DNA from 2 places in the Nostoc sp. DedQUE04 genome. Region 1 is predicted to be linked to the other one. Evidence: riboswitches for the same ligand, from Rfam matches in the RefSeq annotation. Region 1 holds a riboswitch; the other holds the start of a gene.
The links. Region 1 has a riboswitch for cobalamin ahead of RM049_RS03150 (DUF1636 family protein). Riboswitches for the same ligand answer to the same signal wherever they lie in the genome.
Positions count from the first base shown of each region.

Region 2: another riboswitch for cobalamin. It lies ahead of RM049_RS15030 (energy-coupling factor ABC transporter permease); the one in region 1 lies ahead of RM049_RS03150 (DUF1636 family protein).

Region 1 covers NZ_JAVRCA010000003.1:123,864-128,684, reverse strand. The annotation lists gene RM049_RS03165 (inositol monophosphatase family protein) at 1-264, opposite strand, end outside; gene RM049_RS03160 (PEP-CTERM sorting domain-containing protein) at 653-1,258, opposite strand; gene RM049_RS03155 (cobalt-precorrin-6A reductase) at 1,348-2,085, opposite strand; gene RM049_RS03150 (DUF1636 family protein) at 2,085-2,504, opposite strand; cobalamin riboswitch at 2,526-2,688, opposite strand; partial or broken gene RM049_RS39200 (uroporphyrin-III C-methyltransferase) at 2,738-2,834, opposite strand; gene RM049_RS03145 (SinI family restriction endonuclease) at 2,881-3,570, shown strand; gene RM049_RS03140 (DNA cytosine methyltransferase) at 3,574-4,821, opposite strand, start outside.
Region 2 covers NZ_JAVRCA010000018.1:24,357-29,177, reverse strand. The annotation lists gene RM049_RS15045 (ABC transporter ATP-binding protein) at 1-734, opposite strand, end outside; gene cbiQ (cobalt ECF transporter T component CbiQ) at 709-1,521, opposite strand; gene RM049_RS15035 (energy-coupling factor ABC transporter substrate-binding protein) at 1,518-1,820, opposite strand; gene RM049_RS15030 (energy-coupling factor ABC transporter permease) at 1,807-2,586, opposite strand; cobalamin riboswitch at 2,612-2,752, opposite strand; partial or broken gene RM049_RS15025 (hypothetical protein) at 2,806-3,012, opposite strand; gene RM049_RS15020 (chromosome partitioning protein ParA) at 3,842-4,771, shown strand; gene RM049_RS15015 (hypothetical protein) at 4,795-4,821, shown strand, end outside.

The DNA.
Region 1 (4,821 bases):
GCGAAAATATTTGGTATTATTAGAACTTTCATATTCTTCACCATAAAAGCGAATATCTGGAAAAGTTCCTAGTAATACTACTTCTACTAGATTTTGAATAGCCACATCTGCATCAGTAAGTGCAGCACTAAAAAAGTTATTTGCTTCTTCTTTAGCGGGAAGTGCAGCAATTTTTGGTTGTAGAAAATGGGCATAGGCTGCTGCTACTTTGAGATGGGGGAGTAAAGTCTCTAAAATTAATCTAGTAGTTGGTGTTGTGGACATTGCAGCAAACTCCTTTTAGAAATAATCTATCGTCAACAGGGCGATAGAATTCTATATCTAGACAAAATTACGGTATCATTTGGATGCAATGATACCACCCTTGCTATATTACTTTAATCTGTATGTCTCCAAGAGCCTATAGAGCGATCGCAAGTTTTATTGCAAAATAAAGGGTTTAAAACCGAACGTCAACACTTTAGTACAGTATTTCATTAATTCATCGCGAATTAAATTTGACCATACCTTGCATTGTTAATACATCGGCTTGTATTGTTAAGGGAACTCCAAGAAAAAATTATCCAATATTGTGGGGTGGGCATCTTGCCCGCCATCTAAACGCGTAGCAAGATCCCTGTAAGGGTACAATTTTGAATTGTTATTGATGGTTTTAGGAAACTTTTTCGAGCTTCTTCTGAGTAATTTTGGATAGATTGTGGCCTTTGAGTAATGAAGGTGCGCCAACAAGAGTACCTAGAATGAGCAGGCTAAGGATAGAAGTGGGTTCAGAAACAGTGACTATAGTTGCAGAAAAACTAATAGGTAACTCACTATCTTCTAATCCTAAATTTTCAAAACCTGGTATGAGTGGCGGCGCAGAAAATACCTCTAAATAACCTGGTGTCGGCAAAAAACTCGCAAAAAATGGACTAGAATAGTTTCCTCCAGAAGTGGAATATCCAAAACCATCACCTGTTAACTGCTGAGTATTAAGACTAATTAAATTATCAACATTAAAAGGTTCGTTTCCTGGGATTGGAGTTCCAGCGGGTTGCAGACTAGTAATTGTTTCACCATTTCGCGTACCAGTAATTCCAGTAATTAAGTAAAAACCCAAATCGTTAGGGGTGTCATTAGTAGTGAAAGTACCATTCGCCTCTATGCCAGTACCAGAATAATTCCAACTCCAACTTAAAGCAGAAGCAGCTGGCATTGTCCCGAAAACTAATCCAGATGTGGTGACGAGGGCTATGGCAGATAAAGCTAGATTTTTCATGGAAGTCGTTACTGCGATCGCGGATCTTGTAGAAGGTTCCCGTGTATTATACGGAAGGAAAGATAGTATTATCAATCTTGCCTATTTACTTAGCAGCGATCTAATAACCACGCCAAAGCGGTATCAACATTATTAACCTGCTCCCCTGGCGGTATCGCTGGACGATTTACCATCACAACCTTTACGCCCAGTTCTCGCGCGGCAATAATCTTGGGCTTTGTGGCATCGCCACCGCTATTTTTGCTGACGATGGTATCAATGTTATTTTCAATCAGAATTTTTCTTTCATTATTGAGGGTAAAAGGCCCGCGATCGCACAATACCATCCCCGGCGGTACTAAAGCATCTTCGCCAGGAGGGTCAATCATCCGCATCAAAAACCAAATTTTCTCCAAATGAGCAAAAGCGGCGAGTTCTTGCCTGCCAACTGTCAAAAACACTCGCTGTGACTGATTTTGCAGGGCTATTGCTGCGGCTGCAACACTATCAACTTCAATCCAGCGATCGCCACTTTCTTTTTCCCAAGGCGGACGGATTAACATCAAACGGGGTACTCCAACTTCCGTTGCCGCATCTGCCGCATTGAAGGAAATCTGACTAGCGAAAGGATGGGTTGCATCAATTAATAAGTCGATTTGCATGACTCGCAGATAGCTAGCCAATCCAGCCACACCACCGAAGCCTCCAACCCGTAAATCGCCCAGCGGTACTGACGGTTCGCGGGTGCGGCCAGCTAGAGAGGTGATTACTTCTAACCCTTGGATAGTCGTAACTTTGGCAGCTAATTCTGCTGCATCGCCCGTCCCACCCAGAATCAAAACGCGCATCATTTAGATAAAGGTGGAATCTTTGCTAAAATGCCCTTTTTCATTGCTTCTGGACGCTCTGACCAAGGCAGCAAACCATCTGCTTTAGCATAGTATTGACTAGCACATTCCAGCACCGCAGAGGCACTCCCATCAACGGCTAAATCACCAAATAAATATGTTAATTTGCCTTTAGCACTAAAGGCGACCACGCAAGAACGATTACAAGCACTCATACATTCAACTTCTTGAATTGGGAATCGATCTCGTAACTCCCAATCTTGTGCCAGCTGCTGAAGTTGGTGTAGAAGTTTTTCACCACCACTTTCACCTAAGCGTTTTCCATTTTGCCAAACACTGGCACAGGTTTTGCAAACAAATAAAGTATGTTCAGCAACATCCAAAGGATTAGTTGGGGAAATATTTACAGTAGTAGTCATCTGTACCTCGCAGATATGTGAAACTAATAAATCGATTTCGGCGGGCATCCTGACTCACTCAACTTGAGATTTTCTTTAATCTCAAATTGGTTCACAGTTGCGGGACAGTGCCGGATTTGCACCGAACTTTCCCCGTTACCTCTGGTAGCTGACTCCCACCAGAACCGAACAACCTTATCGATCGTACACTAAAGTTATCGGAGAATACGAAACAATAAGCTTTGCGCCAACTATCAAACTGGACGACAGCCAGATAAAATACTGTGCATATTTACTACTTGTCCAATAACTGCGATCGCAGGCGCACTATAATCCAGTTTGCTCTACCTCAACTGTATTGAAATTGACCGATAGCCTTTAATAATTTCAGGAACCTATGTCGGAATTTATATTAAATTCAGCAGAAATTGCAAAGAAGGCAATGGATAGTGTTGATCCATCACTTAGCGATAAATTTACAATGGTCATACGATTTCTTTCGGATAACCCTGCTGCGGCTTCACCGCGAAAAGGTAAAAATCAGCCTATCGTCGGGACAGAAGAATATATTATTGCCAGTGCTACAAATTTCAAAACAGGTCGTGACCCAAGAACACCCTTGCCATCTAGTACAATACCAGATGAAATGGTAAGTATCATCCTGAATAAGTATTTTGAAGTTCCGTATGAGGAATTGGGAAAAGCTGAAGAATTGCACCGCCTATCAATGGGGGCAGAGAACATTGTAGGGGATTTGCTAGAAAGGTACGTTGCGACAGTTATTGAACCGCATGGATGGATATGGTGTTCTGGTTCTATAGTTAAAGCAGTTGATTTTATATATTTTGATAACAAAAATGTCTGGCAATCGCTACAAGTAAAAAATAGAGATAATACTGAAAACTCTTCTTCTGCCGCTATCCGTAAGGGAACCCCAATTAAAAAATGGTTCCGAACTTTTTCTAAAAAAAAGGGGGACAACTGGGCTAAATTCCCCTCATTGGAAGGAAAAGAAGAGCTTTCAGAAGAAGGCTTCAGATCGTATGTTGAAAAATACCTTGCTGCTTTAAGAGAGATAAAGTCCTAACTCTTATACAGTATATGCTGTTGCTGTAAAAAGCGAACTTTGGATCGGTTTTATCTCTTCTAACGACTCACTAATTTTAGCTTCCCATAAAACATCATCGTTACCTTTATAACGTGAAAATGGGAAGTTCAAAGGGGGATGTTTTATCTTGCCACTCATGTGTGCCAGGATCGCTTTGCCTATTGCTTCTCCAAACCCGACAGGTACGGCATTGCCTATCTGCCGATATTGCTCAATGAGGGAACCACATACAACCCAACTATCTGGAAATTGCTGAATACGTTTATATTCCTGAATACTTAACGGGCGCAGATGTTCTGGGTGACAGATATCCGTTGCTGGCATGGCTGGAGATGTCACTAAAGTACAGCTTGGTCTATCCCATGACAAGCGTCTAAAGAAACCAGTTTTCCCTCCACCCGAGTAATAGGATTTTCCTAATGCTTCTTTCTGCAATTCTTCAGGTAGATGTTTCCAGTATTGACCCTCTTTTAATATTCTGTAATACTTTAGCCTCCCTTCTGGGAACTCGATATACTCTGCCTCACTTTGGCTTAAATCTGCAATAGATTCACGTAGGGTTATCCACCGATCAAGACCAAAATCACCACTTTCTGAATGTGTAGGGTATAAATAAGGAACCTTTTTCTTTCCACGATGGCAGATCATGACCACTCTTTCCCTAATTTGGGGGACACCATAATTTGCCGTGTTGTATAAGTTAAAGCTGATACTGTAACCACCTTTACGAAGTTCATTCACAATATATTTCAAAGCACCACCTGGCATTTCTTCTCTGGATAAGGGAACACAGCCGCTTCCTCTTTCTGAGTGAGGGCGGTGCAGTAATGGTGCTGAAAGAAAACCTCTTACATTCTCGATGACGGCGTATTTTGGGCTTATTTCTAAGATAAGTTCAATGTATTTTAAGAATATATTGCCCCTCTCATCTTTGAAACCACGCCTTGCCCCTGCTGTGGAAAAAGCTTGGCAGGGTGGCCCGCCTAACATAATATCTACATCTTCTTTGGCTAGTTTGGCACGATCCAGGATATCCTGAGCAGTGTAAGACGCTATATTCCCCAAAAGTGCAATATCTGGCTTGTTTGCAACTATGGTCTGTCGGCAGTGCTTATCCACCTCACACGCAAGGGAAATTTCGATACCTGCTTTCTCAAAACCAAGATCCAGTCCCATAGCGCCTGAGAAAAAAGAAATGGCTTTAACTGCTTGGTGATGGTTTTCCTTGCT
Region 2 (4,821 bases), on a different contig from region 1:
AATGGTACGCCCAACTCTAACTCTGATAAAAGTGTACGTTGGCTAAATACATCTTGTGGTTTACCTTCTAGCATCAGCCGCCCTTTATCCATGACAAAAACCCAATCTGCCCACCGATAAACTAAATCTAAATCATGGGTTGCCATTAATAAAGTGGTTTTATCTCCATGAATTTTTTTCATGGTTGCTATCAAGTTACGAGTATGTTTTATATCTAAATATGCAGTTGGCTCATCTAACACTAACAATTCCGGTTGCAACACCATCACATCTGCTATAGAAACTCGCTTTTTTTGTCCTAAACTCAGATGATGCACTGGTCTTTCTGCTAAAGCAGTCAGTTCAAATTCAACTAATGCTTGTTCTACTCGGACTTTAATTTCTGGTTCTGGTAAACCTAAATTACATAAACCATAAGATATATCTTCTTCAACAGTAGAAGCTACTAATTGTTGTTCTGGATCTTGAAATACTAGTCCAACTTTTTGCCGTAATTTAGCCAGATAATTACGATTATAACTTAATGGTTCACCACGCCAACGGACAACTCCAGAATCAGGTTTATATAGACCATTTGCTAAGAGAAACAGTGTCGTTTTACCACAACCATTCTGACCAATTAATGCACACTTTTTACCAGATGGAATCTTCAGTGTTAGACCATTCAAAGCTGATTCCTGTGCGCCTGAATAGGTGTAATATACTTGTTCAAATTCTAGTAAATATTCCTGCATTTCGCCAAAACTCTAATCCTATTAATCCTATACAACCGCAAATCGCTTCGATGATATATCGTACTTGAGGACGATAGCGACGAGGATGCCAAACTCGAAATTCACTTACAAAACCCCGTGATTGTAGTCCAAGAGAGAACTGACTATATTTTTGTAAGGTTCGCTGTAATAGTTGTCCGATTAGTAGTGCTAAACTTTTCATCCCACTAGCAAGAGTGCGGTAGCCACCACGGGAATTTTGTGCTGTCCACAATTCATTAGCTGTATTCAGCAGGATGAAAATAAACCGATACATTAATAATAATAAATCGGTTAAAAGCACTGGAAATCCTAAGTAACGCAGAGTTTGTAAGATTTCCGTGAAAGGGACAGTTAGCATGAGAAAATATAAGCAAGAAACAGAGGCTAATGCTCTAGTTAAAATTCTCAATGCTTGGATAGTTCCAATATGGCTGATATAAAGATAGAAGTGTCCGAAAGTTAGTCCATACCATGAGTCTGATTGTACCCTTGGCAAATCATTAATCGCAATTCCATTCACCATCAAGGCTGGTAAACTTGTCAAACAAAAAACTATGGTGAACATTAATAACCGAAAATAAACACCAGCCGGAATTCTTGCATAAATAACTGTCCAAATACCCATCCAAAGCGCTATTAAAATTTGCACTAGCGGATGGGCAGCAAGGGAAATAGCAAGAGTAGTAAATGCAAAAATTAGTTTATGTTCTGGTGGCAATCTTCGGAGTCGATTGGTATAAGCTAAAGTGTCTATTTGCAGGCTCATTCTTCACGTTTTTGTTGTTGAGAACGTCCTTTATACAACCCAATTGCATAACCGACTACTCCAGCACCCAAAGCTGCTTGCGAAGCAAATAATAAACTTTCTATTTCACCACTAGCCGGTTCAAAAAATGATTTGAACCAGGGTTTATATCCAGGTTGTATTTCAGTAATAGCTTTTTCTGCTTTGTCATCGGAACCAGCAAATTCACCATCGCGCACAAATATTAACGGTGCAACTGCTAAGGCTAATACAGCTACTACCAACAGCCAGTTACTCAACCCTTTTTTAGATTGACTCATTTCCTTGGGGTTCCCGTTTGATTAATTTCAGCAATTCTAATTCTTGAGGATTATAAGATTGCAGCCAGTTCCACACCAATACAGTTAGCAATCCTTCACTAATTGCTAAGGGGACTTGAGTTATAGCAAAAATTCCGGCGAACTTGGTAAATGAAGCAATAAACCCGCCAACAGGTGCAGGAAAAGCTAGGGCGAGTTGGATAGAAGTGATAATGTAGGTGAGTAAATCTGCGATCGCAGCTGCTAGAAAAATGGCGATTTTTTGTTTACCACCCAACTTTATTGTCAGATTATATATCCAGTAAGCCGCAAATGGCCCTGCGATCGCCATCGAAAAAGCATTTGCCCCCAGCGTTGTCAAGCCACCATGCGCCAGTAACAAAGCTTGAAACAACAATACTAAGCTACCCAAAACCGTCATGGTGAGTGGCCCAAATAGCACCGCACCTAATCCCGTCCCTGTTGGGTGAGAACAGCTACCTGTTACAGAAGGGATTTTCAACGCTGACAGCACGAAAGTAAAGGCACCAGCCAAGCCCAGCAGTAGTTTCAATTCCGGGTTAGCTTGGGTAATGCGAGTTAGACTACGCAATCCTAGTAGAAAAAATGGTAATGCCACAATCCACCAAAAAATTGCCCACTGCACAGGTAAAAAACCTTCCATAATGTGCATGGCGTAGGCGGGTTTGGGTAAACCAACTACTAGATAAAAACTGATAACTGCCATCAGGGTTAGACTGACTAACGCCTGTTTTTTTCTGTTCATAATCTGTACCTCGCAGATTTATGTAAACGAGTTGATTCTAACCGGCGGGCATCCTGACTCACCTAATTTTGGTTCACAGTTGCGGGACAGCGCCGGATTTACACCGGACTTTCCCCCTTGCGTCCAATGGCTGCTACCCATCAGAACCGATTGGAGTAACTATATCACCATTACTAATTTTGAACAGCGATTTTTTACCAGGTATTCACAAAGCGTAGTTTATTGAGACAGTTTAGCTCTAAACAGCCGCATTCCATTCGCCGTTACCAACAAGGAACTTCCGGTATCAGCTAAAACTGCAACTGCTAACCCGACAAACCCGAATGTCCCCAAAAGTAAAAACAGTGCTTTTCTTACCAGCGAAAAGACAATATTTTGCTGAATTCCCTTTACGGTACGGCGACTCAAATCAACAGCCGTAGCGAGTTATTTAATGTCAATGTTTAAAGCAAAATCTGATGTTTCCCCAGATAAACCTCGTCCATTTTGAAACCTAGAGTTTTTAAGGAAAGTATATTATTCGGTCGTGGCTTGAGTTCTGGGCTTTACCCTAATTCCAAAAAAACTACGGTTTTCAAGGTAGACGCGGTTTAAAATACAAAAATACACTGATTTGAACAACTTTTTTAACTTTGCTTGCTAGCCCATCTGCTGCTCACAATATTCAGGTAACTAAATCGTGTGAATCAGGTACAATCCAGCAATCTAGCTTTCTTTTAATAAGGATTTAACTCAAATTATAAAGATATTAAAAACTAGTTTATATAAACATATAAAGCTTATTAAATAAATATACGAGTACACCTGTTTAAAGCAAACTATATGAAATTTGTTACTAATTTATATATCAACAGATGTTGATTAAATATTGAAGGTTTGTTGATTGGCTTTTTGAGCTAGAGGTTACATACTAAAAGCAATCTATGTAAAACAGAGTAGTCAGGTTTCATTGAATAATGGGTATTCATCGGTTTCCTCATATAGCTAATTTTAAGGACAACTATATGAGCATTTTAAAATTGATCCAGGCATTGATATTTTTGGAATTCTAATTAGTTATTCTGGGAGGATTGATGGAGAGATGCAGTCATTTTAAGTGGTTTGCTGGGAACCTGTATAATCAACTAATTTTATCATTAAATGTTGCTTATGTCAAATACTTATCAAGTATTATAAATGAATTATCTTGAAGAAGATAATGTTTAAAAGTTTCGATTTATATCAACAAAGTGTATTTGCTTCGTAGAGGATTGTTATGTCTAAAAATAGAAGTAATAAGGGTAAAACAGTCATGTCTGATGATAATACAACCAATAATAATATTTCGTTAAACACTGATAGTAAACCTAAAAAGCGGCTAATAATTGTTACAGGTGATAAAGGTGGCGTGGGAAAAAGCACCTTTGCACGAGCGCTATTCCAACTTTATATTAATAAAAATTTACCCTGTGTTACTTATGAAGCTGACTTAAGAAATCCTCAATTAGAAAGATATTTCAAAAAAGACTACCGACCGATAATACGTTACATTGATATTTTCCATAGAGGTGGTGCTGACGATTTATTAATTAATTTAGATGAGAGTGATTATCCTATTACACTATTAGACTTGCCAGCACAATCTGGAGGTTTTTTTGAAAGTTATGTCAAAGAGTTATCATTTTTTGAAGTGCTTAAAACCGATATTAATTGCCAAGTTACAATGGTTTCAGTGATTAGTAGAGTTCTTGATTCCATAAATGTTTTAGAAAAACTGCGTGAACTTTGTAAAGATCAAGTAGATTATGTTGTTGTCAAGAACTTATTTCATGGTGAAGAAGAAAAATTTGAGCGATATAATGACTCTTCTCTGCGTCAAAATATGCTTGCAGAAGGTCTGGTAGAACTTGTGATGCCAGATTTATTCTACAAATCCTACGACTTTATTGACCGCCATGCTCTGACATTTAATGAAGGTCAGACTCATAAAGAAACAAATATTGTGATTAAGTCAAGAATTAAATCTTGGCTTGCTGAGTTTGAAGCGCAAATTAAGCCAGCATTTAATTTATTTGGCTTTGATATACAACCAGATGATTGTTACTATCCAGCAGTTGTTGAAAAGTCTAAAGAGCTTAGAGAAAATGAAGAAAAAGAAAAAGCTAGAAATCAAGATTCAAATTTACAAGAAAATATAGCTGCTTAATTTAGTAGTTTGCTTAGTTTATTATGTTTAGAAAGCGTTTTGTGATTACA